DNA from 3 places in the Streptomyces sp. AHU1 genome. Region 1 is predicted to be linked to each of the others. Evidence: riboswitches for the same ligand, from Rfam matches in the RefSeq annotation. Region 1 holds a riboswitch; each other region holds the start of a gene.
What was found. A riboswitch is a leader RNA that binds a small molecule or an ion and turns the genes downstream of it on or off. The one in region 1 is predicted to bind thiamine pyrophosphate.
Positions count from the first base shown of each region.

Region 2: another riboswitch for thiamine pyrophosphate. It lies ahead of ACICHK_RS28560 (thiamine ABC transporter substrate binding subunit); the one in region 1 lies ahead of thiC (phosphomethylpyrimidine synthase ThiC).
Region 3: another riboswitch for thiamine pyrophosphate. It lies ahead of ACICHK_RS35890 (purine-cytosine permease family protein); the one in region 1 lies ahead of thiC (phosphomethylpyrimidine synthase ThiC).

Region 1 covers NZ_CP174283.1:4,488,926-4,499,208, reverse strand. The annotation lists gene ACICHK_RS20080 (cupin domain-containing protein) at 1-174, shown strand, start outside; gene ACICHK_RS20075 (DUF5326 family protein) at 339-551, shown strand; gene ACICHK_RS20070 (IclR family transcriptional regulator) at 1,051-1,839, shown strand; gene ACICHK_RS20065 (SsgA family sporulation/cell division regulator) at 1,941-2,378, shown strand; gene ACICHK_RS20060 (YibE/F family protein) at 2,460-3,953, opposite strand; TPP riboswitch at 4,025-4,181, shown strand; gene thiC (phosphomethylpyrimidine synthase ThiC) at 4,174-5,994, shown strand; gene ACICHK_RS20050 (VOC family protein) at 6,051-6,446, opposite strand; gene ACICHK_RS20045 (LysR family transcriptional regulator) at 6,631-7,575, shown strand; gene ACICHK_RS20040 (VWA domain-containing protein) at 7,572-9,101, shown strand; gene ACICHK_RS20035 (hypothetical protein) at 9,243-10,106, opposite strand.
Region 2 covers NZ_CP174283.1:6,379,575-6,389,857, reverse strand. The annotation lists gene ACICHK_RS28575 (LAETG motif-containing sortase-dependent surface protein) at 1-48, shown strand, start outside; gene ACICHK_RS28570 (ABC transporter ATP-binding protein) at 121-1,188, opposite strand; gene ACICHK_RS28565 (ABC transporter permease) at 1,189-2,919, opposite strand; gene ACICHK_RS28560 (thiamine ABC transporter substrate binding subunit) at 2,895-3,953, opposite strand; TPP riboswitch at 4,069-4,174, opposite strand; gene rlmN (23S rRNA (adenine(2503)-C(2))-methyltransferase RlmN) at 4,262-5,368, opposite strand; gene ACICHK_RS28550 (GntR family transcriptional regulator) at 5,607-6,362, opposite strand; gene ACICHK_RS28545 (hypothetical protein) at 6,441-6,719, shown strand; gene ACICHK_RS28540 (hypothetical protein) at 6,861-7,043, shown strand; gene ACICHK_RS28535 (hypothetical protein) at 7,252-7,476, shown strand; gene ACICHK_RS28530 (GntR family transcriptional regulator) at 7,473-8,216, shown strand; gene ACICHK_RS28525 (hypothetical protein) at 8,213-8,515, shown strand; gene ACICHK_RS28520 (NUDIX domain-containing protein) at 9,040-9,474, shown strand; gene ACICHK_RS28515 (hypothetical protein) at 9,671-9,961, opposite strand.
Region 3 covers NZ_CP174283.1:8,133,125-8,143,407, forward strand. The annotation lists gene ACICHK_RS35875 (hypothetical protein) at 1-753, shown strand, start outside; gene gndA (NADP-dependent phosphogluconate dehydrogenase) at 841-2,283, opposite strand; gene thiD (bifunctional hydroxymethylpyrimidine kinase/phosphomethylpyrimidine kinase) at 2,481-3,278, opposite strand; gene ACICHK_RS35890 (purine-cytosine permease family protein) at 3,346-4,746, opposite strand; TPP riboswitch at 4,738-4,831, opposite strand; gene ACICHK_RS35895 (alpha/beta fold hydrolase) at 5,025-5,858, shown strand; gene ACICHK_RS35900 (phospholipase) at 6,009-7,376, shown strand; gene ACICHK_RS35905 (hypothetical protein) at 7,517-8,134, shown strand; gene ACICHK_RS35910 (MBL fold metallo-hydrolase) at 8,324-9,094, shown strand; gene ACICHK_RS35915 (phosphatase PAP2 family protein) at 9,140-9,853, opposite strand.

The DNA of each region.
Region 1 (10,283 bases):
CAGGACGAGGTGTACTTCGTCGTCAGCGGACGCGCGTCGATCACGGTCGGCCTGGAGACCACCCAGGTGGCCCGGGGCAGCGTCGTCTACGTACCTGCCGGGGTCGCCCACAAGTTCCACCACATCACGGAGGACCTGCGGGTCCTGGTGATGTTCTCTCCGCCCGAGAGCTGACAGGCGTCTCAGGGTTCCCTAGGGGGACGGTCAGGGGAGGACAAGGGATGCGAGGCCACCGTACGGCCCCCTCCCCGGCCTAGCATCGGATGCGAGACATCGGAGAACCCGGAATCGGTGTCCCGGAGTCGGGACCACGGGCGAGGAGAGGTAAGGACAGGGCGATGCAGGAGATCTTCAGCGGTATGCCGTGGTGGGTGAAGTGGGTCGCGGTGCCGATCATCGCCCTGGTGGTGTTCGGCGGTCTGATAGCGACCGTCGTCGGGTTCGTCATCGGCCTGCTCTTCAAGCTGCTCGTCTTCGTCGCGCTGGTCGGCGGGCTGATCTTCATCGTGCGGAAGTTCATGTCGGGTTCCTCCTCGCGGAGCGACTGGTGAGGCGCGAGAGGGTGAGCGGCAGGTAACGGCGAAGGGGCAAAGGGAACCCAAGGTTCCCTCGGCCGAGGGAAGTTTTCCGGCGAGGCCGCATACGAGCGGTGACGGGCCGTTAGAGTCCGGAACTCGCGGGGCCGATCCCGCGGGCAGCGCACAGCCCCCTCCCGTGAACCCCCGCACGGGCGGTCCTCCTCGCTCTTCGGAGTGCCCCTTGGCCACGGTCGACACCGCACCCGCACCATCCGTCGCTCCACCCTTCCGACGACCGGGCACGCCCGCGGCGGCACGTGTTCCACCGGTCCAGCCACGTACCTCGCCGGGGCAGCCGCCCCTCTCGCACACTCCGTCGGCTCCGCCCAGGGAGCCGGCGCCGGCCCGGACCGCGGCGGTGGAGGCACCCGCTCGGCGCACCGCGCCGGCGGACGGGCTCACCGGGCGCACCGGACCGCCGGTGACGCGCACGTCGTCCTCGCCGGGCGCGGGGACGGCACGGCCGGCCCGCATCCCCTCCGCGGGGCCCGAAGCCGCTCCCCTGGACTCTCACACCACCACTTTGATCGGCTCGGTCCAGCGCGCGATGCGTCTGCTGGAGGCCGTCGCCTCGCGTGAGCAGGGCGCCCCCGCCAAACAGCTCGCCCGGGAGGCGGGACTGGCGTTGCCGACCGCCTACCACCTGCTGCGCACTCTGGTCCACGAGGGCTATCTCCGGCGTGACAGAGGGCTGTTCTTCCTCGGCGAGGCCGTCGAGCGGTTGAGCGGCAGCGGAGCCCGGCAGAAACGTCGCAGCACGATGAGGGACACGCTCGCGCACTGGCGCGACACGATCGACGCGCCCGTGTACTACGCGGTCTACCGCGAGGGTGAGATCGAGGTCATGTGCGTCGCCGACGCTCCGGCGAACCCCGCGGTCGAGGAGTGGGCCGACTTCCGTGAGACCGGGCACGCCCACGCGCTCGGCCAGTGTCTGCTGGCCCAACTGGACGAACGGTCCCGGCGTGACCACCTCGACCGCCACCCGGTGCAGCCGATCACTCCGTACACGGTGCGTGACGAGGACCGTCTGCTGCGACGCCTGGAACGAGCGGGGCGGATGGAACCGGTGATCGAGCGGCAGGAGTACGCGCTGGGCACGGTCTGCGCCGCCGTCCCGGTCACCGCGGGCAGTTCGGCCGCGGCCGTGGCCTTCTCCCTCCCGTCCCACCAGGCCGACCGGCTGATGCCCGCGGCACGGAAGCTGCAGAGCGAGGTCGGCGGGCTGCTGGGAACACTCACCCTCTCTATCAGTATCTGAAAAATCACTCCTTGTGATGTGGCATACACATTGAGCAAGATTTCCAGCAGTGTCAGGTGGGACGACTCCTGGCCAGTCGACGGCAAACGACGGGGTAGGCGATGCGCGAGTCGGTGCAGGCAGAGGTCATGATGAGCTTCCTCGTGTCCGAGGAGCTGTCCTTCCGCATTCCTGTCGAGCTGCGGTACGAGACCTGTGATCCGTACGCCGTGCGATTGACCTTCCACTTGCCCGGTGACGCGCCTGTGACCTGGGTTTTCGGGCGGGAACTGCTGATCGACGGGGTGGGCGGGCCCTGTGGTGACGGCGATGTGCACATCGCTCCGGCCGATCCGGAGGCACTCGGCGAGGTGCTGATCCGGCTTCAGGTCGGTGGCGATCACGCGCTGTTCAGGTCCGGGACCGCGCCGCTCGTCGCGTTCCTCGACCGGACGGACCGGCTCGTGCCGCTCGGGCAGGAACGCTCCCTCGAGGGCTTCGACACGTCCCTCGACGCGGTGCTCGACCGCATCCTCACGGAGGAGCAGAGCGCGGGCTGAAGCCCCGCCCGCCCGGAGCGGAGTAACGCTTCCTCACTAGGGGCGCCACAGCAGGATGGTTTCAGCGTTTCGAGGAACGGCTCAGTGCTTGCGGCGACGGCCCCTGCCGCTCCGTGCAGGCGTCCTGGCAGCCGCGGGCTGCGCGGGGACGGCCACGCCGCCTTCGCGGTCCGCGGCGACCACGAGGGCGGCCAGCGCGGTCGTCACCGGTACGGCGGCGACCAGACCGATCGATCCGACCAGCGTGCGCACGATCTCCTCGGCGACCAGTTCGCTGTTGGCGACGGTGTCCACACTGCTCTGCGCGATCGAGAAGAGCAGCAGCAGCGGCAGCGCGGCGCCCGCGTAGGCCAGGACGAGCGTGTTGACGACGGACGCGATGTGATCGCGGCCGATACGGATGCCCGCGCGGTACAGGCCGCGCCAGCCCATCGTGGGGTTCGCCTCGTGCAGTTCCCAGACCGCGGACGTCTGCGTCACCGTCACGTCGTCCAGGACACCGAGCGAACCGATGATGACGCCGGCCAGCAACAGGCCGCTCATGTCGATGGACGGGTACAGACCGTGGATCAGGCCGGTGCTGTCGTCGGTGTTGCCGGTCAGCACGGCCCAGTCGATGAAGACCGAGCCGAGCAGGCCGATCAGCACCAGGGAGAGCAGGGTGCCGACCACCGCCACGGAGGTCCGGGCCGACAGGCCGTGGCACATGTAGAGAGCGATCAGCATGATCGCGCTGGATCCTACGACGGCCACGAGCAGCGGGTCGGAGCCCTGCAGGATCGCGGGCAGGATGAAGAAGTTGAGGATCAGGAAGCTGATGGCCAGGGCGACCAGCGCCATGACGCCGCGCATCCTGCCGATCACCACGACGACCACCGCGAAAATCACGGCGAGCAGCGTCAGGGGCAGTTTCCGGTTCGCGTCCGTGACCGAGTACTGGAGCTCCTTGGGGGCGGAGGGCTCGTACGCGACGACGACCTTCTCGCCCTGGTGCAGCTGCCGTGACTGATCTGGCTGAACGATCTCGGTGAACGTGCGGCCCTTGTCCTTTCCGGTGTCGATCCGGACCGTCGCCTTCTTGCATTCCCCCGCCGCCCGGCGCTGGGCGGCGGAATCCCCGGCGGCGGAGGCGCCGTCCGCCGGAGCCCCCGAGGAGGCGTTCACGGACTTGCAGTCCACCTGGTCGATCTTCGTGACCGTCGCCTGCTGGGTCTGCCGGTCGAAGCCGACACCGGTGCGCTCGTGGGCGGGCGCGCCGCCGGGCCACAGCACCACGAGACCCACCGCCACCGCGGCCGCGAAGGGGATCAGTACCGTGGCGATGACCTTGCGCAGCTGCTTGGAGACCGGCGCGGCGGGACCGTGGCTGTGGGAATGCCCGTGTCCGCTGCTCGCAGGCGTGCTGTGCCCCCGGCCGGGACCCGGACCGTGTTCGTCGTCGGAGCCCTGGTGGCCACCGCCCGGTCCGTGTTCATGCCTGTGCCCGGCGTCGGGACCGTGCCCATGGTGGCCGTCGGAGCCGGGACGGCGCGGTGGCTCGGACGGAGGGAACGGGTGCTGCCGGGTCGTTGTCACCGCCCGATCATCGCAAGAACGTCAAGGGCCCTCTGTTCACCGCGCCAGACATGACGCTAGCGTGGAGGCACCTTTGCACACGCGGGAGCTCGGAGCACCGGGCTGAGAGGGCGCTGACCTCCGTCTTCGCGATGTTTCACATGAAACATCGACGATCGGAAGCCGCTGCGTCGACCGCTGAACCTGTTACCGGGTAATGCCGGCGTAGGGAGTAGGTCTCATGACCGACAAGGATGTACGCACGCCTGCCTCCGGCCGGACGGACGGGGCTTCCCCGCCGTCCCCGGACGGCGGGGACAAGCAGTCCATCGGCTGGCACAAGGCATACATCGGGGGCACACGCCCCGATCTGCGGGTGCCGGTTCGCCAGGTGCACCTCACCAACGGGCAGTCCGTGACGTTGTACGACACCTCCGGCCCGTACACCGATCCGGCCGTCGACACCGATGTGCGCAGGGGGCTGGCGCCGCTGCGTGAGAGCTGGATCATCGCCCGGGGAGACACCGAGGAGTACGCGGGCCGTCCCGTCCGTCCCGAGGACGACGGGATCAAGCACACGTCCCCGCGCGGAGGGCTGCGCAATCTCGACGCGGTCTTCCCCGGCCGGCCGCGGCAGCCGCGCCGGGGGCGTCCCGGGCAGGCGGTCACCCAGCTCGCCTACGCGCGACGCGGTGAGATCACGCCCGAGATGGAGTTCGTGGCGGTCCGGGAGAACGTCGACCCCGAGGTCGTACGGGAGGAGATCGCCGCGGGCCGGGCTGTGCTGCCCGCGAACGTCAACCATCCGGAGATCGAGCCGATGATCATCGGCAAGCGGTTCCTGGTGAAGGTCAACGCCAACATCGGCAATTCCGCGGTCACTTCCTCCATCGAGGAGGAGGTGGAGAAGATGACCTGGGCGACCCGCTGGGGCGCCGACACGGTCATGGACCTGTCCACCGGCCGCAACATCCACACCACGCGTGAATGGGTGCTGCGCAACTCCCCCGTGCCTATCGGCACGGTGCCGCTCTATCAGGCCCTGGAGAAGGTCGACGGCCGTGCCGAGGAGCTGACCTGGGAGATCTACAAGGACACCGTCATCGAGCAGGCCGAGCAGGGCGTGGACTACATGACGGTCCACGCGGGCGTGCGCCTGGCGTACGTGCCGCTCACCGCGAACCGCAAGACCGGCATCGTCTCCCGCGGCGGCTCGATCATGGCGGCCTGGTGCCTCGCCCACCACAAGGAGTCGTTCCTGTACGAGAACTTCGAGGAACTCTGCGAGATCCTCGCCGCGTACGACGTGACCTATTCGCTCGGCGACGGGCTGCGGCCGGGTTCCATCGCGGACGCCAACGACGCCGCACAGTTCGCGGAGTTGAGGACGCTCGGGGAACTCAACGCGGTCGCGAAGCGTTTTCAGGTACAGACGATGATCGAAGGCCCGGGACACATCCCGATGCACAAGATCAAGGAGAACATCGACCTTCAGCAGGAGATCTGTGATGAAGCTCCGTTCTATACCCTCGGCCCGCTGACGACGGACGTCGCGCCGGCGTACGACCACATCACCTCCGGCATCGGTGCCGCGATGATCGCCTGGTGGGGCACGGCCATGCTCTGCTACGTCACGCCCAAGGAGCACTTGGGCCTGCCCGATCGTGACGATGTCAAGACCGGCGTCATCACCTACAAGATCGCCGCCCACGCAGCCGACCTCGCCAAGGGGCACCCAGGTGCGCAGGAATGGGATGACGCGCTCTCCGACGCCCGCTTCGAGTTCCGGTGGGAGGACCAGTTCAACCTGGCCCTCGATCCGGACACGGCGCGGGAGTTCCACGACCAGACGCTGCCGGCCGAGCCCGCCAAGACGGCCCACTTCTGCTCCATGTGCGGTCCGAAGTTCTGCTCGATGAAGATCAGCCAGAACATCAACGAGCGGTTCGGCGGCGAGGTGGCCGACGGCGCCTCCGCCGAGGAGATCTCCGAGGGCATGCTCCAGAAGTCCCGGGAGTTCGCGGAAGCGGGCAACCGCGTGTATCTGCCGTTGGCCGACTGATCCACCGCACGGGGGCGCGGTCCGGGGCGGACACCCGGACCGCGCCCCCGGCACGGTCACGACGTGACGTCCTGCGGGTACCAGCGCAGTTCGACGGTGTTGCCGTCCGGGTCCTGGACGTAGACCGAGATGGCGTCGCCCCGCGCGCCGTAGCGCTCCACGGGACCCTCGAGCACGGTGAAGGATCCCGAGGCGATGACCTGGTCCCAGTCCAGCGGCTCCACGGTGAGGCAGATGTGGTCGACGTTGGACCCCTCAGGGGCGTGGGCGACCAGGTCGATGATGGTCTCCGAGGTGACCCGCACCGACGGGAACGGGGCTTGGCCGCGCCGCCATTCGGCGACGCGTACGGGTTCCAGGCCGAGGAGTCCGGTGTAGAAGCCGAGGGACCGTTCGATGTCCTCGACGTTGAGGACCAAGTGGTCGAAGGCCTTCACGCGCACGGTGGTCATGTCGTCTCCAGGGCGACGGCGTGGCGGTGCCACGCGCTGAACAGGGCGGGGGATCTCGTCGGCACGGCCGGGTTCGGTTCCTCCCGCGGCCGGATGGACGCCTTCTACGATCCGCCTCGCGGCGGACGCCATCAAGACATGATTGCTGCACGACCGTTGAGCTAGATTTAACGACGGGGGTTTCATGCTGGAACGGCTGGAGATCGAGACGTTTCTGACGCTGGCCGAGGAACTGCACTTCGGCCGTACCGCCGCGCGGCTGCAGATCACGACCGGGCGGGTCAGCCAGGTGATCAAGGCACTGGAGCGCAGAGTCGGCGGTTTGCTGTTCGAACGCACCAGCCGTTCCGTGCGGCTCACCCCGATCGGCCGGAGGCTGGCGGACGATCTGGCGCCCTTGGTCGCGGGAATGGAAGAAGCGCTGCGCAGGGCGACCGACGCCGGCAAGGGGGTCACCGGAGAGCTGCGGGCCGCTTTCCTCGGTGAGTGGACGGCGCCCGCACTCCTCAGAGCGGTCGCACGGTTCGGCGAGCGGCACCCCGACTGCCGGGTCGACGTGCGGGAGGTACAGCTGTCCAACTCCCGGGCGAGTCTGCTGGACGGGTCGGTCGACGTGCTGCTCGCCTCGTTCCCCTTCGACGGAATGGCCTGCGGGCCCGCTCTGCTGCGGGAGGGACGGGTACTGGCCGTCGCGGCGGATCATCCGCTGGCCGGCGAGGAGCGGCTGTCCGTCGAGGTCCTCGCGGAACACCCTGTGGTGCAGTACCCACAGGTGACCTCGACGGGGTTCAAGCAGGACCGCACACCGGACCGCACCCCCTCGGGCCGACCCGTTCCGAAGGGCCCGGTCGGCGGCTCGTTCTCCGAGATGCTGACCCTGGTCGCCATGGGCCGGGGCGTCCTCCCGGTCGGTGAGCACTCGCGGCAGTACTACCCCCGGCCCGATGTCGCCTACGTACCCCTTCACGACGCGCAACCGATCGAACGGGGACTGGTGTGGATGAAGGGAAACACCACCGAACGGCTGCGCGAGTTCGTACGGGCGGCGACGGACGCGGTCGGCTCTTTCCACTCGCAGGCGTATCCGCCGGATCAACCGGCGGTTTCTCCAGGAAGACTGGACGTATGACACCGACATCGATGAGCAAGGGCGCCAATCTTCCCGTCGACGCGCAGCAGGTGCGGGTCGTGCTCGGCTGGTCCGGAGGCCCCGGCGCGCCGGACGCCGATGCCTCGGCCCTGCTGCTCCGTGCGGACGGGCGGGTGCGCGACGACGGTGACTTCGTCTTCTACAACCAGCCCGAACACGCCTCCGGTGCCGTGCGTCACCTGGGGAAGCGGCGGGAGGGCGAGAGGACGACGGACACCGTCGAGGTGGACCTGCGGACCCTGGAGCCGGAGATCCAGCGGGTGGTCCTGGGCGCCTCCGCAGACGGGGGAACCTTCGGCCGTCTGTCGGATCTGCGACTGAGGCTGCTCGACGCCGGAACCGGTGAGGAACTGGCGTTCTTCGAGATGGAGGCGACGACGGAGACGGCGTTCATCGGAGGCGAGCTGTACCTGCGGGGCGGTCGATGGAAGTTCCGCGCGGTGGGCCAGGGATACGACTCCGGGCTCGCCGGTCTGGCCACCGACTTCGGGATCAGCGTGGACGAGGAGCCGGGTACCTCCGGGAGCACGGACACGAGGAGCACGGCCGCAGGGGCCACCTCGCCGGCACCGGCACCGGTACCCCCGCCGGCCCCCGCGCCCCCGACCGCGTCCGTACCCCCGGCACCCCCGTCGGCACCGGCACCCCAGTGGGCGCCCACGCCCCCGCCGGTTCCGGGCCCCCCGCCCGCGCCCGTCCCTCCGGCGCCACCCGTGCCCCCGGCCTTCGGAGCGGCTCCTCGTCTCGTCAAGGGCGAGGAGCGGCTGCCCCTGGACATGCGCAAGCGGCTCTCCCTGCGCAAGGAGCAGGTGGCGGTCAGTCTGCGCAAGCACGGGGCGGTGGGCATCAGGGCCCGCGTCATCCTGGTGCTGGACGCTTCCGGTTCGATGTCGTTCCTGTACTCCAAGGGCGTCGTGGCCGACGTGGTGGAGCGGATGGCCGCGGTGGCGGCCCAGATGGACGACGACGGGGAGATGCAGGCGTGGACTTTCGCGTCGAACCCGGCCCGGCTGCCGGACCTCTCCCTGGGGGACCTGCCGGAGTGGCTGGAGCGGCATGTCCGGGTCGGTGAACTGACCCTGTTCCGGCGGAAGAAGCCGAAGAAGGGCCTGCTGCCGGGCCAGGTGGACATGCGGGCGGTCGGGATCCAGAACGAGGAGCAGAAGGTGATCGCCGAGGTCCGGGCGTACGTCCGCGAGCACCCGGCCGCCGATCCCACGCTGGTGCTCTTCTTCTCCGACGGGGGCGTCTACCGCAACAAGGAGATCGAGAAGGAGCTGCGGGAGGCGGTGGAGGAACCGGTCTTCTGGCAGTTCGTCGGACTGGGGCGCTCCAACTACGGCGTGCTGGAGCGGTTCGACACCCTGCCGGGCCGGCGCGTCGACAACGTCGGCTTCTTCGCGGTCGACGACATCGCCGACGTACCGGATCCGGAGCTCTACGACCGGTTGCTGTCCGAGTTCCCGGCGTGGACGAAGGAGGCACGGCGGCTGGGCATCGTCTGAGACGGCCCGAAGACGGCGGACGACGCCCGCACGACACCCCGGCGCCCGTTCGCAGGACCGGGCCGCACCGGCAGCGCGGTGTACGGGCCCGCGCATCCGCACGGGCCCTCCCGCCGTGAACCCGGCCGTCGGCCGGCCGGGTCACTCGGGCTGGTGTTCAGGCCCCCCGAAGTCCGGGCTGGTGAAGTCCGGGCTGGAGAAGCTCGGGCGCGGGCCGGCCGCGGGTCCGTCCTCGGGACTGCTGAACCCCGGTCGGCCGTAACCGAGGTGGGGTATGCGGCTGGGGGCCGGCGCGGGGCGGTCCAGCGCCACCGAGTCCGGGTCCGAGAGGGCCTCCCGGAGGAACGGCAGGATGCCGCGCTCCAGCAGGGCGTCACGCCAGGCCTCCTTGGCCCGGGTGACCTGCTCGGTCAGCTCGTCGCCCGCTCCGGCCCGCAGGGAGGACGAGCTGTTGCGCAGTGCGGTCAGCAGCAGTCCCGCCGCGGCGACCAGGATGGCGGCCGCCGTGACCGCACCGAAGACCCATCCGGTGGTCAGGAGGGTCTGGGTGATGGTCGGCTCGGGATCGAGCATCCTCAGGACGTAGCCCACGAGCAGGAATATCGCCGCGGCCGTCCCGGCGAGGACGGGGGCGAGGACCGCGACGACGGCGACCGCGCCGGCACCGGCGGTCTCGGTGACCTCCCCCACGGTGGTGGCGAGCCCCATCGCGGTGGTGCCCGGCTCCGCGGAGCCGGTCTCCTCGCTCATGACCGGGGCGGTCCGCACCGGGCGGCGCAGTTCGCTGCGGACCTTCACATAGTGCGCGTACTCGTCCGACGCGGCCGTCGTGATGAGGGCCGTGGCGTTGAGCGCCATGGTGCGCAGTTGTTCGAGATTGAGCCGCTGGCCGACAGCGGCGAGTTCCGGGCGGTGTGGTGCGGAGCGCAGCGCCTCATCGAGGATCCGCTCGTACTCCTGGCGGTCCTCGCTCAACAGGTGCTGCGGAACGCTGTTCATCTGCATCCCCCGATGCTCCGTAGGGCTGATGGCTCGCACGCTGACGAGCCGTTGGGCAGAAACGGAGGGGAGCCTGCTACGGATAAGCCGATGGTAGAGCGGTGACGGCACGCCGTGACAGGGGGTTTCCAGAAATTGGCCCCCCTGTCCGGAGCGGTCCGCCCGCCGGACGCCTGTCCGGTG
Region 2 (10,283 bases), 1.9 Mb from region 1:
GCGGTCTTCTTCGGCATGCGCCGTCGTGGCGCCTCGAAGGCGAGCTGAACCACCTCCTGAACGACCGTGTGGCCCGCCCCCGTCGAGGGGGCGGGCCACACGGCTGTCCGGACGTTCCGCTCAGCCCGCCCCCGGCACCGGGCCCTTCACGGCGGGCTGCGCCGCGGGAGCCCCGAGGACGACGGTCTCGGCGGCGTCGAACCGCACCCCGACCACGTCCCCGGGCTCCGGCGCGTCCCGCAGCGCGCACGCCGCCTCGAGGCGGGGCGCGCCCTCCGGCTGGAGCCGCACCGCGACGTGCGTGCCCCGGAAGGTGCGTGCGGCGACCGTGCAGCGCAGCCCGTCCGCCGCGGCCACGAGCCGTACGCCGGCGGGCCGCACGAGGAGCGTGCGGGGCCCCTGGGCCGCCCCCTCGGGCACCGGGACCTCGCCCCACGGGGTGTCGGCCGCCGTCCCGCTCACCGTCGCCTCGACCACGTTGTCGAAGCCGAGGAAACGGGCCACGAAGGCGTCCGCGGGCCGCTGCCAGACCTCGAGCGGCGTACCGGACTGGGCGATCCGCCCGTCGCGCATCACCACGACCCGGTCGGCGAGCGCGAAGGCCTCGCCCTGGTCGTGCGTGACGGCGAGCACCGTCGTACCCAACTCACCGAAGAGGTGGCGGAGTTCGACGACGAGCCGTTCGCGCAGCGAGCGGTCCAGCTGGCCGAGCGGTTCGTCGAGCATCAGCAGCCGGGGACGCGGCGCCAGCGCGCGGGCCAGCGCCACGCGCTGCTGTTCGCCGCCGGAGAGCGAGGCGACGGCGCGGTCCCGGGCCCCGGGCAGACCGACGAGGTCCAGCAGCTCCCCCACCCGCGCGGCCTGTCCGTCCTTCGACGTGCCGTGCATCCGCAGTCCGAAGGCGACGTTGCCGCCCACGTCCCGCTGTGGGAAGAGCTGGTGGTCCTGGAACATCAGGCCGACGCCCCGCTTGTGCGCGGGGACGGCCGCCTGGTCCCGTCCGTCCAGCACCACCCGGCCCGCGTCGAGCGGCTGCAGTCCGGCCACCGCCCGCAGCAGCGTGGACTTGCCGCTGCCGCTCGGCCCGAGCACGCACACGGTCTCGTGCTCGGCGACGTCGAGGTCGACGGCGTCGAGCACGGTCCGCCCGCCGAAGCGCACGGTCGCGCCCTCGAGGCTCAGCAGCATCTAGAACTCCCCGGTCCTGTCGGTCCGTACCCGCTCCAACAGCAGCAGCGCCACCGCGCACACCACCATCAGGATCGTCGAAAGGGCCATCGCCTGGCCGTAGTTGAGATCACCGGCGCGCCCGAGCAGCCGGGCCACGGCGACCGGCAGCGTCGGGTTGTCGGGCCGGGCGATGAAGACGGTCGCCCCGAACTCCCCGAGGGAGACGGCGAAGGCGAACCCGGCGGCGATCAGCAGCGCCCGCCGCACCATCGGCAGGTCGACCTCGCGCCACACCCGCCAGGGCGAGGCCCCGAGCACGGCCGCGGCCTCCCGCAGCCGCCCGTCCACCGCGCGCAGCACGGGCAGCATCGTCCGTACGACGAAGGGGACGCCCACCAGCGCCTGCGCCAGCGGTACCAGGATCCAGCTCGCGCGCAGATCGAGCGGCGGCTCGTCCAGGGCGATGAGGAACCCGAAGCCCACGGTCACCGCGGAGACGCCGAGCGGCAGCATCAGCAGCGCGTCGAAGCCCCGCATCAGCCGGCCGGCCCGCCGGGTGAGGGCGGCGGCGGCCAGGCCGCCGATCAGCACCGCGATGGCGGTGGCGGCGAGCGCGTACTCCAGCGAGTTGCCGACCGCCTCGATCGGGGCGACGAGGAAGACGCCTCCGTCGTCGTCGGCCAGCGCCCGGTAGTAGCCGAGTCCCGGGGCGTCGAAGGACCGCTGGACGAGGACCGCGAGCGGCAGCACGAGCAGGACGGCGATGCTCACCAGCACGCCCGCGAGGAGCGACCGTTGCGCGGCACCGCGCGGCCGGTGCGCGGTGGTGCCCGGGGCGACCAGGCGCAGGGCGGTCTCCCGCCGGCGTACGGTCGCCGCGTGCACGGCGAGGATCGCGCCGACCGCCGTGAACTGGACGATCGTCAGCACCGCGGCCGTGGTGAGGTCGAAGATCTCGGAGGTCTGCCGGTAGATCTCGACCTCCAGGGTCGAGAAGGTGGGACCGCCGAGGATCTGCACCACACCGAACGAGGTGAAGGTGAAGAGGAAGACCATGAGGGCGGCGGCGGCCACGGCGGGGCCGAGCGCGGGCAGCGTCACCCTGCGCCAGGCCGCGAGGCGCGAGGCGCCGAGCATGCGCGCGGCCTCCTCCTGGCGCGGGTCGAGCTGCGACCAGAGCCCGCCGACGGTCCGTACGACGACCGCGTAGTTGAAGAAGACGTGCGCGAGCAGGATCGCCCACACCGTGGTGTCCAGGCGCAGGCCCCACAGCTCGTCGAGCAGCCCGCCCCGGCCGACCAGCGCGAGGAACGCCGTGCCGACGACCACGGTCGGCAGCACGAAGGGCACCGTCACCACGGCTCGCAGGACCTGTTTGCCCCGGAAGTCGAAGCGCGCGAAGACGTACGCGCCGGGGAGCGCGACCAGCAGCGTGAGCGCCGTCGAGGCGAGCGCCTGCCAGGTGGTGAACCACAGCACGTGCCGGATGTCGGACCGGGTCGCGACGTCCCAGATCCGGCCGAGCTGCCAGCCGCCGTCCCCGTGGAGCCCGCGCGAGACGATGGCCGCGACCGGATAGGCGAAGAACACCGCGAAGAACGCGACGGGCCCCGCCATCAGGGCGAACCGCGCCGCGTCCTGCCGACGGGCCCGGCGCGGAGCCCGGCCGGCACCGGCCCGCCCGGCGGCTCCGCCCGGTCCGCCGGTCCGCGCCGGTCCGTCCGCTACTTCAGTACGAGCGATGTCCACGACTTGACCCACTGGTCGCGGTCGGCGGCGATCTTCGCGGGCGCCAGGGTCTCGGGATCCTTGGCCGGCGGACCGTACCGCGTGAACTCCGGCGGCACCTGCGCGGCCTCGCGCACCGGGTAGACGAACATGCTGAGCGGCATGTCGTCCTGGAACTCCTTGCCGATCATGAAGTCGAGGAGCGCCTTGCCGCCCTTGGCGTTCCCGGCGTGGCTGAGCAGCCCCGCGTACTCCACCTGGCGGAAGCAGGTGCCGGTCGCGACCCCGGTCGGGGCCGTGGCGGGCTTCGGGTCGGCGTAGATGACCTCGGCGGGCGGCGAGGAGGCGTACGAGACGACGAGCGGCCGGTCGGCCTTGGCCTTCTTGCCGCCCGCGGACCCCGAGAACTCCTCGTTGTACGCCTGCTCCCAGCCGTCGACGACCTTGACCCCGTTGGCCTTGAGCTTCTTCCAGTAGTCCTCCCAGCCCTTGTCGCCGTAGTGGGCGGCGGAGCCGAGCAGGAAGCCGAGGCCCGGCGAGGACGTGGCGGCGTTCTCGGTGACGAGGAGGTTCTTGTACGCGGGATCGACCAGGTCGTCGAAGGACTGCGGCGGCTTCAGCTTGTGCTCGCTGAAGTACGCCTTGTCGTAGTTGACGCAGATGTCGCCGGAGTCGATGGGCGTGACCCGGTGCTTGTCCTGGTCGATCCGGTACTCGGGCAGGACCAGGTCCGCTCCCTTCGCCTCGTACGGCTGGAACAGTCCGTTGTCGAGCGCGCGGGAGAGCAGGGTGTTGTCGACGCCGAAGAACACGTCGCCCTGCGGGTTGTCCTTGGTCAGGATCGCCTTGTTCACCGCCTGCCCGGCGTCGCCGTCCTTGAGGACGCGGACCTTGTACCCGGACTGCTTCTCGAAGTCCTTGAGCACGCTCTTCGACACGACGAACGAGTCATGGCTGACGAGCGTGACCGTCTTGGATCCGCCCGAGCCGGAGGCTTCGGACGAACTGCACGCGGTCAGCACGGGCAGCGCGACGAGACCGAGCCCGGCGGCCATGACCGCGAGCCGTCTGCCGCCGCTGATGTTGGTGATCACTGATTCCTCCTGGGTGACCAGGAAGAGACGCGGCCCCGCCCGGGACCTCTGACGGTTCCCGGGCAGGGCGCAACAGCTTGAGTAACGACCGAACTTCCTACCCAGAATGACCTGGGCAAGGTTCAGAGGGTCTGCGGTCTGTCCCGCACTCTCAGCGCTGTGGCGCTCCCCTGTCGGAATATGAAGATGTCGGACGGTGGAGATGCCGGACGACGGAGTCGTCCGACCATGATGATGTCGGACTACCGGACGGGCCGACTCGACTCAGACTACCGCTCGGTCGCGGCGAGCTGGCCGCACGCTCCGTCGATCTCCTGGCCCCGGGTGTCCCGGACGGTCACCGTGACGCCGTGGGCCGCGATCGCCTCGACGAACGCCTTCTCGTCCTCGGGCCGCGACGCGGTCCACTTCGAGCCCGGGGTCGGGTTCAGCGGGATGAGGTTGACGTGCACGGGCTTGCCCTTGAGCATCCGCCCGAGCCGGTCACCACGCCACGCCTGGTCGTTGATGTCGCGGATGAGCGCGTACTCGATGGACAGCCTGCGCCCGGACCGGTCCGCGTATCCCCAGCCGGCGTCCAGCACCTCGCGCACCTTCCACCGCGTGTTCACGGGGACGAGGGTGTCGCGCAGCTCGTCGTCCGGGGCGTGCAGGGAGATCGCGAGCCGGCACTTGAAGCCCTCGTCCGCGAAGCGGTTGATCGCGGGAACGAGGCCGACCGTCGAGACGGTGATACCGCGCTGCGACAGCCCCAGCCCGTCCGGCTCGGGGTCGGTCAGGGCCCGGATCGCCCCGACCACCCGCTTGTAGTTGGCGAGCGGCTCGCCCATCCCCATGAAGACGATGTTGCTGAGCCGCGCCGGCCCGCCGGGGATCTCGCCGTCACGCAGCGCCCGCATGCCGTCGACGATCTGGTGCACGATCTCGCCGGTCGACAGGTTCCGGTCGAGGCCGGCCTGTCCGGTGGCGCAGAACGGGCAGTTCATCCCGCAGCCCGCCTGCGAGCTGATGCACATGGTCACCCGGTCCGGGTAACGCATCAGCACGGACTCGACGAGCGTGCCGTCGAAGAGCCGCCACAGGGTCTTGCGGGTGGTGTCCTGGTCGGTCGACAGGTGCCGCACGACCGTCATCAGCTCGGGAAGCAGCGCTTCCTGGAGCTTGCCGCGCGAGGCGGCCGGGATGTCCGTCCACTGGGCGGGGTCGTGCGCGTACCGGGCGAAGTAGTGCTGCGAGAGCTGCTTGGCACGAAACGGCTTCTCACCGATCGCGGCAACCGCCTCTTTGCGCTCGGCGGGCGTGAGATCGGCGAGGTGCCGCGGCGGCTTCTTGGCTCCGCGCGGCGCGACAAAGGTGAGTTCTCCGGGTGCAGGCATAACCCTTCCAGTGTCGCAGATCATCCGCGGGGCCCCAGGCCAGAGAGGGGTAGGGACGGTCACCCCTGGGCGGCCTCTGTCAGCTTCCGTCGACCTCGCACGGCCCAGGGACGGCCCAGGAATGATCTTGGACGGGACCCCTGACCAGCTACGAACGAGGGCAGGGAAGAGTCGGGGACGGACGAGGGGCATCGACACCCGCGACGCCCCGCCTCCACCGACAATCAACGATCAACGATCAACGATTGATCGGAATCTCGTAGACGATCTCGCAGTGAGCGACGGGCACCACGATGTCCGCCGTCTCGACGGGCCGTCCGTCGTCGCTGTAGTACGTCCGCCGGATGTGCGTGACCAGCGCGGCCTTCTGGATGCCGAGCAGCGACGCCTCTTCGGCGGTCGCCGTCCGCGGCTCCGGCTGCTCCACGGCGTGGCTGATGGTGACACCGATCGCGGCCATGCGGTTCACGACACCGGCTCCGGCGTGCGGCCCTCCCTCGGGGAGGACGACGAGCGTGCCTGCGGTGAGGTCGTACGGCTCCCAGCTCGTCGAGAGCTGCACCGGCCTGCCGTCGGCCAGGAACTCGTACGTCGTCCGGACGCACAGCTCACCCTCGTCGATCCCGAGCCGCGCGGCGATGTCGGCGGGCGCCGGCACCTTGGCGTCGGTCCGGCTCTCCCAGTCCCCCGCCCTGCCGATGTCTCGCATGTCTGCCCGGAACGGTGACCCGTCGCGCCGCTCCCGCGCCGCCGACCGGACCACCCGCACCCGCTGCCGGGGCTCGGCGACGTAGGTGCCGGATCCGGCGCGTCCCTCCAGCAACCCCTGGGAGATCAACAGCTCCTGCGCCCGGCGGACCACGTTCTCGCCCACGCCGCACTCCTGGCCGATCTGGGTGCGGGAGGGCAGACGGTCACCCGGCTCCCATACGTGCTCCGCGATCCGGCGCCGGAGTTCGTCGGCGATGCGGAGATAGGGCGGCTGCTCAGGCATATGGAAAATCTAGTCCACTAGCCCTAATCTAGTTAACTAGCTTCACTGAAAGTGATCGCTGGTGACGGAGGCTGTCCTGTGCCCGCTTCGGGAGTTAGCGCGGCGGCCATCGCCGCCCGCCTGTCCGCCCTCGGGCTTCCCGCGCGAGTGGAGGAACACCGCCGTCACACGTCGGTAGAAGCAGAGGTTCCGGACGGGCTCTCCGCCGAGTCATGGCGGGAGGTCCTGGACGTGGTGGCCGAGGCCGACCGGTTCGGGCTCCTAGCCACCAGCTTGAACGGCCGCACCCTCTGGGCGGTCGTACGCAGAACGGTCCCCACGACGGGCGATGTCTGGGGACCGGGCCATCAGCGATAGGAGCTGACCAGCGTGCTCAACCGTATCCGCCGCGCCGTCTCCCGCACCAGGGCGCGTCACTCCGCCAAGGGCAGGCACAGCCGCCCCTTAACGGCCGTCCACCGGCCGACCGCTTCCGCTCTCCCCGCATCCGCTGACACGGTGACGGCCATCCTGGGGCGGACCTCCACCGACTCAGACCGCCGACACTCGCTCGCGGCTGAAGACATCGCACTCGTCCGCCCGTACGTGCTGGCCCGGGAGAAGCGTGTGCGCACGCGCTCGGTGGTCGTCGCTCCCCATCTGCCGAACAGCGCGTGGTCGGCCCTCGCGGGGGTCCACTGATGCCCTCAATGCGGTCCCGCCGACATCTCGGCATCGCGGACGCCTCGGCCGTCCCCTACCGCTCGACCGCCTGTCGCATCGGCACGCACCCGGCCTGCGCGGAGTCCTCCCCGGCTGCGGCCCCGGTCGACCTCCCGGTGATCTATGAGGCATGCGACTGTCCGTGCCACCCGTCAGCCGACCGATTCCCTGCCGCAGAGGTGGAGCGATGAGTGCATGGGCCCCCGGCGGCGCGCTGGTCGCCAGCGTCGAGGTCACCGCGGCCACCGTGCAGCGCGGCGACGTCATCCAAGTCGGCGGCCACGCCGCCCGGGTGAGAGACCTCTTCCAACTCCCCCAGGGGGCCAAGCAACTGGTCTTCGAGTCGGGCGAACTGCTGACCATCCACGCACGCACCCGGCTCCTCGCCGTGCGCTCGCTGAGAAGGCGGTGACCATGTCCGTGCCCTCTCGTCACCACAACATCGCGGACGACCTCCGCCGCCAGATCGCGACCGGCCGTATCCAGCCCGGTGAACGCCTGCGGTCCGAAGCCGACTTGGCCGACCGGTACAAGGTCAGCACAGTGACGCTACGAAGAGCTCTCTCCGTGCTTCAGGGAGAGGGCCTCGTCGAGAAGATCCACGGCAAGGGCAACTTCGTCCGCCTCCCCCTTCGCAAGATCATGTACGTCGGCGGCTGGGGAACCCTGGACCCGTGGACCGCCGCCGAAGCGGCCCTGCGTGTCACCGTTCGCACCACCCCGGTTCCAGCACACGGACAGCTCACGACCTTGCTCAACGTCCCTGCGGGCAGCCCTCTCACCGAGTTCTCGTGCCTCAGCTTCGAAGGAGCGTCACCGCACGGACTGGCTCGCATCTACATCCCGCGCGACCTGGCACCGGCCGGAACACTCGGCAACGAATCCACGTACGGGGAAGCAGCCACGAGATTCGCCGTGCTCGGTCCTGCGCCGGCCGTTGTCCGGGAGACGGTATGCGCCCGCCCACCGACACCGGATGAGGTATGGGCCCTTCGGATCGGCTCCACCGTGCCCATCCTCGCCATCACGCGCACCGCGACAGACTCCGCCGGGCGCGTTGTTGAAGCCGCACTGCTGGCCTTCCCCGGCGACCGCATTGACGCGGCCTTCACCACCCACCACATGATCGACGAAGGGCAGACGCAAGGATGACGGCACAAGACGAACTGCGACTCCTCCCGTGGTCGGGCCCCGGCGGAAACCCCTGCTACCTGAGCACCGACGACCGGGACGGCTTCATGTCCCGCCTGGCGGACAACATCGAATCGGTCCAACTCGGCACGGCCGCCAAGCTGCTGGAGCGAGCCTCCGAAACCCTCGACGACCAGGACGCGGACCCGGAGGAAAAACAACGGCTGGCGAAGGAACTGACCGGGGCCCTACGAGACGTCCTCCGCGTCGCAATCAGCCGCGGTCACCTACTGGCGGTAAACGAACCGCACAGCATCTGAAGAAGCGGCCGTACAACGACGCTTGCCGATGACGCTCCTCCCTTCTATACGGGGAGGGAGCCCGAAGACCAACCCGGGCCCCCTCCCCGTCGCGCTGCGCCGACCCGGTGCAGACGCATCGCACACCGAGGCAGAGACGAACCCTTTTGCGACCGCCTGAACCTCAGCCACCGAAAGTCAGCCACGACGGCGGGCGCGCCGACCGACCAGGCGCGCGTAGCCTCGCTGTACTCCCACCAGGCTCAGCCACGTCATCGCCCGTCGACCAGCGCATGCTTCGACGGCCGATCCGGGACAACGATGCCTGAGCCATCAGCTTGGGAAGCTGTGAGCATTTGGGGACGGTACGGGCGCTGACCTGTGTGAACGGTGGATGAGCGGCCCTGCTGGGCTTGGGACCCTTCCTCGTGATTCCCCACTGTTCCCCGCTCGTTCTGGTGCGCCAGTGGTACGCCGGGCCCATCCCCGTTCGTGTCTGTTCGGTTCGGGCCTCCTCGTCGGCGTGGGCGCACTACCGTCAGCGTATGAAGGTCCGTCACAACGTACGTGCGGTTCTACTCGATGGCGGTCAGCTGGTGTTCCTGCGCCGAGGATGGCCGGGCGGCACCTCCTACTACACGACCGTTGGTGGGGGCGTCGAAGCTGAGGATGCCGACCTTGAAGCGGCTCTACGCCGTGAAGTGATGGAAGAGATCGGTGCCACGATCGGCCCGGCAAGCGAGTTCCTGACCTTGATCGAGCCGGGCGACAAGGTCACCGTCATACAGCACTTCTTTCGTGCTGACGTGCTGCACATGGATCTCAACCGCCGCAGCGGCCCTGAGCTTGATGATCCTGACATAGGCGACTTCTCGCCGGTGCGAGTCGCGTTGGAGACGTCAGTGGTGAGAAGGCTCGAACTCCATCCGCCCGAACTCGCCGACTACCTAAGGGAGCACGCCGAGAATTGGGGAGCTTGAGGGCTGACGCGATGGTCAGACCTTGGGCGATGACTGCTTCGTCCCGAAGCAACTTGGGTGAGTGTTCGGCCTTGGGCTGGTGCCTGCGCTGCCAGTCCACTGGCGTTCGCATCCGTCCGTCATTGTCTGCTGCTGGCGTTGTCACGCAGTTAGACACTCACCTGAGGCTGGCGCGCGCTCTGGCGGGGCCTGGCCCTCAGGGACCAAACACATCCAGCGCGCCGAGTACGAGGCACACAGTGCCGAAGAGGAAGAACCCACCCATGACTATCGCGGCTGCTCCGAGCTTCATAGCGCCGGCACTCTTGCCCTCTTGCGGCACAAGCGAACCCGACGCCTGCTGTCTGAAGTCGAGATACGCAGGCAGCCGTCCGGTTCGCCGTAGCGTCCGTCCGACACTGATGAGTGCTATGCCAAAGAACAGCGTGAGCAAGCTCGTCTGGAGCTGGTAGGCCGGGTCATGCCCGTCCGAGACAGCGATGATCACGAAAGTCCCCCAGGACGTGCCGGACTGCGCTGCTGTCCGGCGGAAAGAAGCGCCCCATCTTGCCTGACGGCTAGCCCCTGGGGAAAACCCGTTGGGTCGGGGGGCTGTGACCTGGGGATCTGCCGCTGATCTTTGCGACCCACCTGTCACTGTCGGTCGTCACCGGTGGCCTCGGCGACCTTCGGACGGCCCAGGGACGGCCCAGCCCTGGCGCACTCGACTGACGGGACCTTCGACAGCCCCGTCCGAACCTCAGCCGCCGACTTCGGAAACGCGGTGCGCGCAGTGCTCAACCCCTCCCCGCGGCGGCGTCTCTCGCGGC
Region 3 (10,283 bases), 3.6 Mb from region 1:
GTGTGCGCACGGCTCGCCGCGGACCCCGTTCCCGGCGTCCGCGCCGACCTCGCCGAGAACCCCGCGACCGGCGAGGACGTCATCCGCGTACTGGCGCGGGACCGGGACCCCCAGGTGCGCCGGGCCCTCGCCCGCCATCCCCGTGTCCCGCTCGACGTGCTCACCGAACTGGCCCGGACCGCCAAGGCCGCCGCCACTCTGCTCCCGCGCGTCGCCGCCGCGACGGCCGCCGAGATCGAGGACCTGGCCCGGTCGCCGGACCCGGCGGCGCGCATGCTCGTGGCCCAACGCCGTGATCTGCCGCCCGAGATGCGCGACGCGCTGGCAGGTGACCCCGACGCGAAGGTGGTCAAGTCCGTCGCCCCTCATCCGGGGCTCTCCGAGAGCCTGTTGCGCGCCATGACCGACCGGCACGGAGTCAGGGTCCTCGCCAAGGTCGCGACCAACCCCGACGCGAGTCCGGCGCTGCTGGAGTACCTGACCCGGCAGGCACCACCCCCGCAGAAGGCGTTCCGGGCGATCGCCGGGCACCCGAACGCGTCGGCCGAAGCCCTGCTTTCCTACCTCGCGGACCGCGAGGCCAGGCCCCGGGCCGCCGGTCACCCGGCACTCCCGCCGCGGGTGATCGTGGAACTGCTCTCCGACGAGGACGCGCAGGTGGCGGAAGCGGCCGCCGCCAACCCGTCGCTGCCGCCCGCCGTGATGCGGGAGCTCGTGAGCAGTGTCGACAGGCTTGCCGTGAAAGGCGGTTGAGGCATCGGGCGGACACGCGGGAGCGGGCCGCACGTCCCCCGCCGGGGTGTGCGGCCCGCTCCTCGTCCGTGTGTCACCCGAGTGGGGTCACAGCATCTCGGTCTCGTCGCGGGACGCCTCGCCCCACAGCGTGTGGAAGCTGCCCTGGCGGTCGGTGCGCCGGTAGGTGTGGGCGCCGAAGAAGTCGCGCTGGCCCTGGGTGAGGGCGGCCGGCAGGCGGTCGGCGCGCAGGGTGTCGTAGTAGGACAGGGCCGCGGAGAACGCGGGCACCGGGACGCCTCTGCGGGTGGCGATGGAGACGACCTCGCGCCACGGCACCTGGGCGTCCTTGATCTCGGTGGCGAACCCCGCGTCGGACAGCAGGCTGACCAGGCCCGGGTCGACGGCGTACGCGGCCCGGATGCGGTCGAGGAACGCCGCGCGGATGATGCAGCCGCCGCGCCAGATCTTCGCCACCTCGCCGAGGTCGATGTCCCAGCCGTACTCGGCGGCGGCGTCCAGGATCATCTTCCAGCCCTGGTCGTAGGCGATCAGCTTCGAGGCGTACAGGGCGTGTTCGACCTGGCTGGTGAAGCGCTCGGCCTCGGTCCCCGACAGGTCCCAGTGGGTGCCGCCGGGCAGGCCGCGGTAGGCGGCGCGCAGCCCGTCCTGGCTGGAGGCGGCCCGGGCGAAGGTCGCCTGCGCGATGGCGGTGACCGGGGAGCCGAGGTCCAGCGCGGTCTGCACGGTCCAGCGGCCGGTGCCCTTCTGCCCCGCGGCGTCCACCACGACGTCGACGAACGGCTCCCCGGTCGCGGCGTCCGTGTGCGCGAGGACCTCGGCGGTGATCTCGATCAGGTACGAGTCGAGACGGCCCTTGTTCCAGCGCCGGAAGATCTCCGCGATCTGCGGCGGGGTGTAGCCGCCGACACGGCGGAGCAGGTCGTAGGCCTCGCCGATCAGCTGCATGTCGGCGTACTCGATGCCGTTGTGCACCATCTTGACGAAGTGGCCGGCACCGTCCGTGCCGACGTGCGTGGCACAGGGCTCGCCGTCGACCTTGGCGCTGATCGACTCGAACATCGGGCCGAGCGAGGCGTACGACTCCGGGGAGCCGCCGGGCATGATGCTCGGCCCGTTGAGGGCGCCCTCCTCGCCGCCGGACACACCCGCGCCGACGAAGTGGATGCCGCGTTCGCGCAGCGACTGTTCGCGACGACGGGTGTCGGAGAAGTGGGCGTTGCCCCCGTCGATGATCATGTCGCCGTCTTCGAGCAGTGGCGCGAACTCCTCGATGACGGCGTCGGTGGCGGCACCCGCCTGCACCATGATCATGAGGCGGCGGGGGCGCTCCAGCGCCGCCACGAAGTCCTCGGCCGACTCGGCCGCGACGAAGGAGCCCTCGTGCCCGAACTCCTCGACCAGTGCCTTGGTGCGCGCGGGCGTACGGTTGTGGACGGCGACGGTGTAGCCGTTCCTGGCGAAGTTGCGGGCCAGATTGCGGCCCATCACCGCGAGCCCTGTGACGCCGATCTGCGCGGTCGCCTTCATGGTGTGCTCCTTGGATCCGGTTCTGCCTGTCCGCGTACCTGACGGGCGAGCAGACGACTGTCGCTGTTCCGATCAGTACGCACGGGAGGGGCCGGGGCGTTCAGCGTCCGGGGCAGGAGCTGTGCGGGACCGCGGAACGGGTGTCCGGCGCCGGGCGGAGGGGGCCGCCGGGAGCCGCGGGCGACGGCCGCGAGGGGTCAGCCCTCCCGGCGCAGCCGCCACCCGTGGTCCACCGGTCCGATGCCGGCGCCGAGCGCGAAACCGGCCTCGATCGCGGCCGTCACGTACGCCTTGGCCCGTCGTACGGCCTCCGGCACCTCGAGGCCCTCGGCCAGGCCCACCGCGACGGCCGAGGCGAGCGTGCACCCCGTGCCGTGCGTGTGCCGGTTGTCGTGGCGCGGCGCGCGCAGCCAGTGCTCGGCGGTTCCGTCGGTGAGCAGGTCGACGGCCTCGCCGGGCAGATGGCCGCCCTTCACCAGCACCCAGCGGGGACCGAACGCGAGCAGCAGCCCGGCGGCCCGGCGCATGCCCGTCTCGCCGTCCACCTTCACCCCGGTGAGCTGGGCGACCTCGTCGAGGTTCGGGGTGGCCACGGTCGCCCGCGGCAGCAGCAGGGTCCGTACGGCGTCCAGCGCGTCGTCGGCCAGCAGCCGGCCCCCGTGCTTGGAGACGCTCACCGGGTCCACGACGACCGGGGCGCCCACGTCGGACAGCAACTCGGCGACGGTGGCGACCAGTCCGGGCGAGGAGAGCATCCCCGTCTTCACGGCCTGGACGCCGATGTCGTCGACCACACTGCGGTACTGGGCCCGCACCGCCTCCTCGGACAGCTCCCAGGCCCCCTGCACGCCCACGGAGTTCTGCGCGGTCACGGCGGTGAGCACGCTCATCCCGTGGGCGCCCAGCGCGAGCATGGTCTTCAGGTCGGCCTGGATCCCTGCGCCTCCGCCGGAATCGGATCCGGCGATCGTCAGGACACGGGGCGGTACGGTCATGAGGGGTTCCTCTCGGGTACGGCTTCGGGCCGGGGCCCGCGACCGGCGGATCGACGGGCGGCGGCCCTCAGGCGCGGCGGCGCAGCCGCAGCGGGGCGTAGAGGGCGAGGGCGACGAGGAACGCCACGTAGTAGGAGAGATCGGCGCCGTGCAGCGCGTCGGCCACCGGACCGACGTACAGGCTCGTGTCCATGAACGGCACGGCCGCGCCGAACGCCGCGACGAAGGCCACCAGCGACGGCCGTCCGGAGCGCGGACGTGCCGTCTCGGCGGAGACGTCGACCGGGGCGCCCGCGCGCTCCCGCCCCCAGGCGATCCAGTCGACGACGACGATCGCGACGAACCCGGGGATCCAACAGCCCACGAACAGCAGCACGTTCTGGAAGCGCGCCGTGGTGTCGGCGGCGTGCATCCACAGCACCAGCGGGAAGCCGAGCGCGGCGGCCAGGGCGGCCGCCACCGGGCGCGGTATCCGGACCCCCAGGGTCTGCAGGGCCAGCGAACCGCTGTAGTCGTTCATCGCGTTGCTGCACACCGCGGCGAGCGCCACGGCCAGCAGCCCGAACGCGCCCGCGGCGCCGCCGCCCAGCAGCGTGTCCACGCCCGCCGCCGTCTGGTCGGTCAGCACCGACGCGCCCCACAGCCCGAGGACCTGCACCGCGACGAAGGACGCGACGAGCCCGAGCAGGGTGCACCAGAACATCCGGGGGCGGGACGTCGTGCGCGGCAGGTAGCGGCTGAAGTCACCGGCGTACGGCGCCCAGGACAGCGACAGGCTCAGCGCGATGGTGCTGGTGAGCACGAACGCCCCCGCGCGGTCGGCGCCGGTCGCGGACCCGGTCGTCGCGGGGTGGACCCCGTCGAGCATCCGCCAGGCGATCACCGCGAAGGCCACGGCGAGCACGAACGTCATGACGATCTGCAGACGGTGGATCGCTTCGTAGCCGAGCACGCCCAGGGCCCCCTGGGCCGCCATCATCACCAGCACGCCGAGCCAGAACGGCCAGCCGCACAGCCGCGCCAGCGCGTCCCCGCCGAACAGGCCGATCAACGCGTCCCAGGCGACCGAGGACAGCCACTGGAGCATCCCGGGCAGCACCACCGAGCGGCCGAACGCGAGCCGCGCGAGCGGGAGTTGACCGGTGCCGGTGAGGCCGCCCCAGGTGCTGAGATAGGCGGTGGGCAGTGCGCCGAGCACGGTTCCGAGGACCACCGCCGCGAGAGCGGTGGTGAAGTCCAGGCCCAGCGCGATGCCGATGGTGCCGGTGAACACGCCCGTCATCGTCAGGTTCGGGGCGAACCACACGGTGAACAGGCGCCCGGCCCCGCCGTACCGGTTGGTCTCGGGGACCGGCTCGATGCCGTGCCCCTCCACCCGCAGGTCGCCGGGTGCGGCGGGCATCCGTCCGTCGAAGACGGCGGGCCGGCTGTCGGCGGGCAGCCCGCCGGGAACATGCGCCAATGGCATGGAAGACATCCCTCCGCCAGTACGAACTGGTTCAGGTTCGACGGGTGTGATCTCAGCCCTCGGACGGGCACCCCGTGTCCGGTACGACGCACACCCTAACCGCTCCCGGGGACCGGCCGGGAGCGGGTCCCGCCGCCGGAACCCGTGCCCGGCCCCCGGCCGGACCGTTTCACAGCGCGGCGGGTGCCGCCCCTCGGTACTGTCGGAAGTGATCGCCGCTCGCTCTTTGCCCCCGGGTTCCCGGACCCCGGCGGCCGGGCGGAAGGAGGCAGGGTGCCGTGACCGTGATCTCCCTGAAGTCCGCGCAGGTGCGGGAAGGACTCGCCCTCCCGTACGCCGACGCCGGCTACCCCGGTGGCACACCGGTCGTCTTCGTGCACGGTCTGGCCGACTCCTGGTGGTCCTTCGAACCCCTCCTGAGGCGCCTTCCGGCGTCCCTGCACGGTTACGCGCCCACTCAGCGCGGGCACGGCGACGCCGGCCGGCCCCCGGAGGGCTACACCCCCGACGACTTCGCCGCGGACCTGGTGGCCTTCTTGGACGTGGTCGGCATCTCCCGGGCCGTCCTGGTCGGGGCGTCCAGCGGCGGCGTACCGGCGCGCATCGTCGCCGGCAGCCACCCCGACCGCATCGCGGGTCTGGTGCTGCTCGGCGTCCCCGGCACCCTCGCGGACAAACCGGCTGTCACCAGGGTGGTGAAGGCCGTGGAAACCCTGTCCGATCCCGTGCCCCGCGCGTTCGTCGAGGACTTCCTGGCCGGCACGGTGGCCCGCCCGATCGCCCGGGGCTTCGTCGAGACCATGATCGAGGAGAACCTCAAACTCCCCGCGTACGTCTGGAAGGACACCGTCCGCGGTCTCCTCGACACCGATCTGCGCGCGACCCTCGCGGGCATCCTGGTGCCCACCCTCGTCGTCTGGGGCGAACAGGACGAGTTCCTGCCCCGTGAGGACCAGCGGACCATCCTGGACGCCGTCCACGGCGCCGACTTCCTCGCCTATCCGGGGACCGGTCACTGCGTCCACTGGGAACAGCCCGAACGTGTGGTCGCCGACCTCACCGCGTTCGTCACGCGGATCGAGCACCCCGGGACGCGGTACGGCGCCGTCTGACCCCGCCCGGCGGGTGAACGGCGCTTCCACCGAAGCGAGTCGGACGGAATCCCCCGATTCCCGCGGTTGACGTGATCCCTGCCGCGATGCCTCCGGCCACCCGCCTTCGCATGGCATGCTCATGCTTCCCACAGGAAGGGAACACGTGCCATGAGACCGAGCCGACGCTCCCTGTTCGCCGCCACCGCCGTACTGGGATCCGCTCTTGCCGTCCCCGCACCCGCCGAAGCCGCCGAAGTCCCCGCCACCGGGGCCTATTACGTCCAGAGCGCCGTCACCGGACTGAACGCCGCCGACAGCGCGGGCGCGATCGTCCAGCACAACCCCAAGGGCAACGAGGACCACCAGCAGTGGACCCTGCGCCAGAACGGCTCCTCGTTCGTGCTCGAGAGCGCCGACACGGCGGGCAGTTGTCTGGGCCGCTCGGGCGACCAGGCCCGGACCGTCGCCTGTACGAGCGCGGACGCCGCGTGGGAGGTGACACCGAGCGGCACCGAACAGTACGCGCTCAAAAACCCCGGAACGAACAGGTACTTGACCGTCGCCGACAAATCCGCGGGCTCCAACTACCCGGCCCAGCTGGCGATCGGCTCGCCCGGCGCCCTCGCCTCCTGGTACCTCACCCCGGTCGTGCCCGCGACCCGGCCGATGCCGCCCCAGGACCAGCGAACCCTGGACCAGGTCACGTTCCTCACCGCCCACAACGCCTACGCGAACGGCGTGGACGGCGGATTCGCCCCGCCCTTCGTCAACTTCTTCCCGAATCAGAACCGCGGCATCAACCAGCAACTCGCGGACGGTGTACGGGGCTTCATGCTCGACCTGCACCAGACGCCCGACGGTGCGATCCTCTGCCACAACAGCTGCACCCTCGTCAGCAGGCCGGTCGCGCTCTGGGTCGACCTCCAGCGCATGGTCGACTTCCTGAAGCAGCACCCCGACCAGTTCGTCACCGTCTTCCTGGAGGACTACGTCGACCCGGGTGTCCTGCGCTCCGAACTCGCCCGCGTGAACGGCCTGTCCGACGTCCTCTACCGTCCCGACCGGACCGGCGTGCGCGAGAACGGCTGGCCGAAGCTCGCCGACCTGACCGCCGCCGGACAGCGCCTGCTCGTCTTCACCGACCACAGCCGTGCGTCCGACGAGTCCGCCGGACTGACCCGGGACAGCTTCGGCGTCATGTACCAGCGTGAGTGGACGGTCGAGAACTACTGGTCCATGGGTTCGGGGCTCGGCTCCTCCGACTGGTCCTGCTACAGCCGCTGGTACGGCGCGGACACGAACGTGCCGCTCACCCGCACCGAGCCGGGCTTCCGCCCCCTCTTCGTCATGAACCACTTCCGCGACGCCACCATCGCCGGGACCGTCGGCACGGACAACACCAAACTCGCCGACCGGGCCCGCCGCTTCTGCGAGCCGGCCGCCCGCAAGAAGCCCAACTACCTCGCCGTCGACCGCTACGACCTGGGCGACCCCGCCTCCGCGGTGAACACCCTGAACACGTACGTGTATCCGTAACCGGACGGGACCGCGAGCCCCGCCCGGCCGTTCCCCCTCGGGTGCGACCGGGCGGGGCTCACGTGCGTGCCGGGACGCCGAGGGCGCGTGTCGGTGCCGTACGGCAGGATCCCCGTCCACAGACGTGGGAGGGGATCGCCATGGGGATCGGATACAAGACGTCCTGGCTGGCCGTGCCGGGTGCCGGCAGCGGGGAGGTCGCCGACGCGCTCGGGTTGGCCGGACGGGTGGCGATGGACTGGGAGGCGGGGACCGAAGCGGCGTACACGCGGGGCGTCTTCGTGGCGTCCCCCGTGGACGGCTGGACCCTGGCGCACGGCCGGATCCACCTCGACGACGGGCGCGACGGCGACGGCCCCGCCATCCTGTCCTGGCTCGGGACGCTCGGCGGGCGCTTCGGCGACCTCCAGTACTTCAGCACCGACCGCATCGGCGAGCACCACGCCTGGGCGAGAGTGGAGGCCGGCCGAGTCGTCCGGGCCTACTGCTACGACGGCTGCACCGGCGACGTGCCCATGCGGCTCGGCGAGCCCACCGGGATCGAGCGCCGGCTCGGTGTCGGACAAAGGGGGCTGGAGGAGTGCCGGGAGGACTGGAGCGATGCCGAATGGGACGACTGGCACGCCGGCATGCCGAACGAGCAGCACGTCATGGCCATCGCCCGGGACTGGGGAATCTGCCCCCTCGACATCCCGGAGGGCGCGCACGTGGACGACGGCGTCCACGGGTTTCCGCCGGGTGTGGATCACGTGTCCTAGGCCCTGTCGTCACATTCCCGTCGTCGCCCGAAGGGCGGCCCTGCGGCGTCGTGGGGGTCCCCCCTGCTCGAGCGAAGCCGAGAGCTCGGGGGAGCGTGCTCTGGGGGCACCCCCTGCTCGAAGAGCTAGGGGGAGTGCCGGGCGTCGCGGGGCAGGCGGGAATTTGACGACAGGGCCTAGGATCCCGGGATGAGCGACGGGCTTCTCCACCTCACGGTCCTGGGCTGTGCGACGCCGTATCCGAGCGCGGAGAATCCGTGCTCCGGCTATCTGGTGTCGAGCGGGGACACCCGTGTCTGGGTGGACGCCGGGAGCGGGACGCTCGGTCCGCTCCAGCGCCATGTGCGGCTGGACGAACTCGACGCGATCTGGATCTCGCACCTGCACGCCGATCACAGCGCGGACCTGCTCACCGCGTACTACGGCGCGCTGTACTCGGACATCCGTCTCGCGGCGCCGATCCCCCTCTACGGTCCGCCCGGAATCGCCGACCGGCTGGCCGGCTTCCTCACCAACACCCCGGTCCGCAGCCCGATCGAATCCGCCTTCGCGGTCACCGAGCTGTACGACGGGCACCGGACGGCCGTCGGCTCGCTCCGGCTGACCAGCAGGGCGGTGTCGCACGGCATTCCGGCCTTCGCCGTGCGCATCGAGGCGGCGGGCGGTTCGCTGGTGTACTCCGGGGACACGGCGCCGTGCCCGAGCCTCACGGAACTGGCCGGGGGATGCGACGTCCTGTTGTGCGAGGCCGAGAGCGCGGAGGCACCGGCCGAGGGCGAACAGGTGCACCACACGCCCGAGGACGCCGGTGACACGGCCGCCGCGGCCGGGGCGGGCCGGCTGGTCGTCACGCACGTCGGCCGCTTCCTCACCCCGCGGCAAGCGGTGACGCGCGCCGCGACCCGGTTCGACGGCCCCGTCGACCACGCCGCTCCCGGCGCCACCTTCTCGATCGGCTAGACGGAGGCTCCGCGGCGCGGCATGCCGCTCCGCCCTGCGGTCCCATCATTCGCGAGGCGAGTCGTGGCGCTCCTCCGCCGTGGGGCTCGGGCCGGGACGGGGCGCTGTCGTCGAGGAGTGGACCCGGGGGAAGAACCGCGCGAGGACGTACAGGAGCAGGCTCAGCCAGCAGACGGCGAACAGCCAGCCGCCCACGACATCGGAGAACCAGTGGACGCCCAGGTAGACGCGGGACAGGCCGACGAGCACGGCCCAGCCGCCGATGAGCAGGACGAGGGCCCTCCTGGACTGCGGGGCGCGGGCGAGCACCGCGAGGACCAGCACTCCGGCGGCGACGGCGGAGGTGGTGGTGTGACCGGACGGGAACGACCAGCCCGAGGCCCGGGTGGCCCAGTCCTCCACGGGGGGCCGGGGGCGGGCGATCAGCGACATCACGGCGAACCGGACGGTCTGCGCGACGGCCAGGACGCACACGCAGACGGTGACGGCGCGCACCCGCTGCCGTGCCGTCCGTCCGAGGAGGAGGCCGGCCACGACGACCAGCGCGTACGGGACGGCCCCCGTGCCGGTGTACGTCACGCCGCGCGCCAGGGCGAGCGCCTCGTCCGGGCGGTGCGCCGACGACCAGGAGGCGAGCGCCGAGTCGACGGACAGGGGAGCCCCTCCATGACCGGTCACCACCAGCGCCAGCAGCACGAAGGCGACCAGGCTCCCCGCCGCGACCGCCGCGGCGACGGCGCCGGTGTTCGCGCGCCTCATGGCCGCGCCGGGGCGGCGACGGCCTCGCGCGCGGGCGTGACGCCCGGAGCGGCGGACATGGATGTGGCCCCTTTCCACGGCGGGCGCGCACGCGGCGGGACACCTCGTCCGGGCCCGTCTCCCTCGCCGGATTCGTCTACACAATTGTAGACGATCGACGGCCGGGGTCGTTCCCGGATCACCGCGGGAGGTCCGGCCTCCCGCCAGCCTGCAAGGTGCGACGCCCCGCCGCCCGGCGAGGACCGGCGCCCCGCCCGCCCCGCAGGCCTCGGTGCCGCGCCGCCCGGGAGGGGTTCGGCGTCCCGCCGCCCGGCGGGAGGCCCGCGGCGAGCCGTCCCGCCGCCCGGCCGAGGGCGCGGCCCCGGCCGCCGTCGACGGGAGCCCTCCTGGCGTCCGACAGGGAATGCCGTACCCTGCGTGTTACGTATAA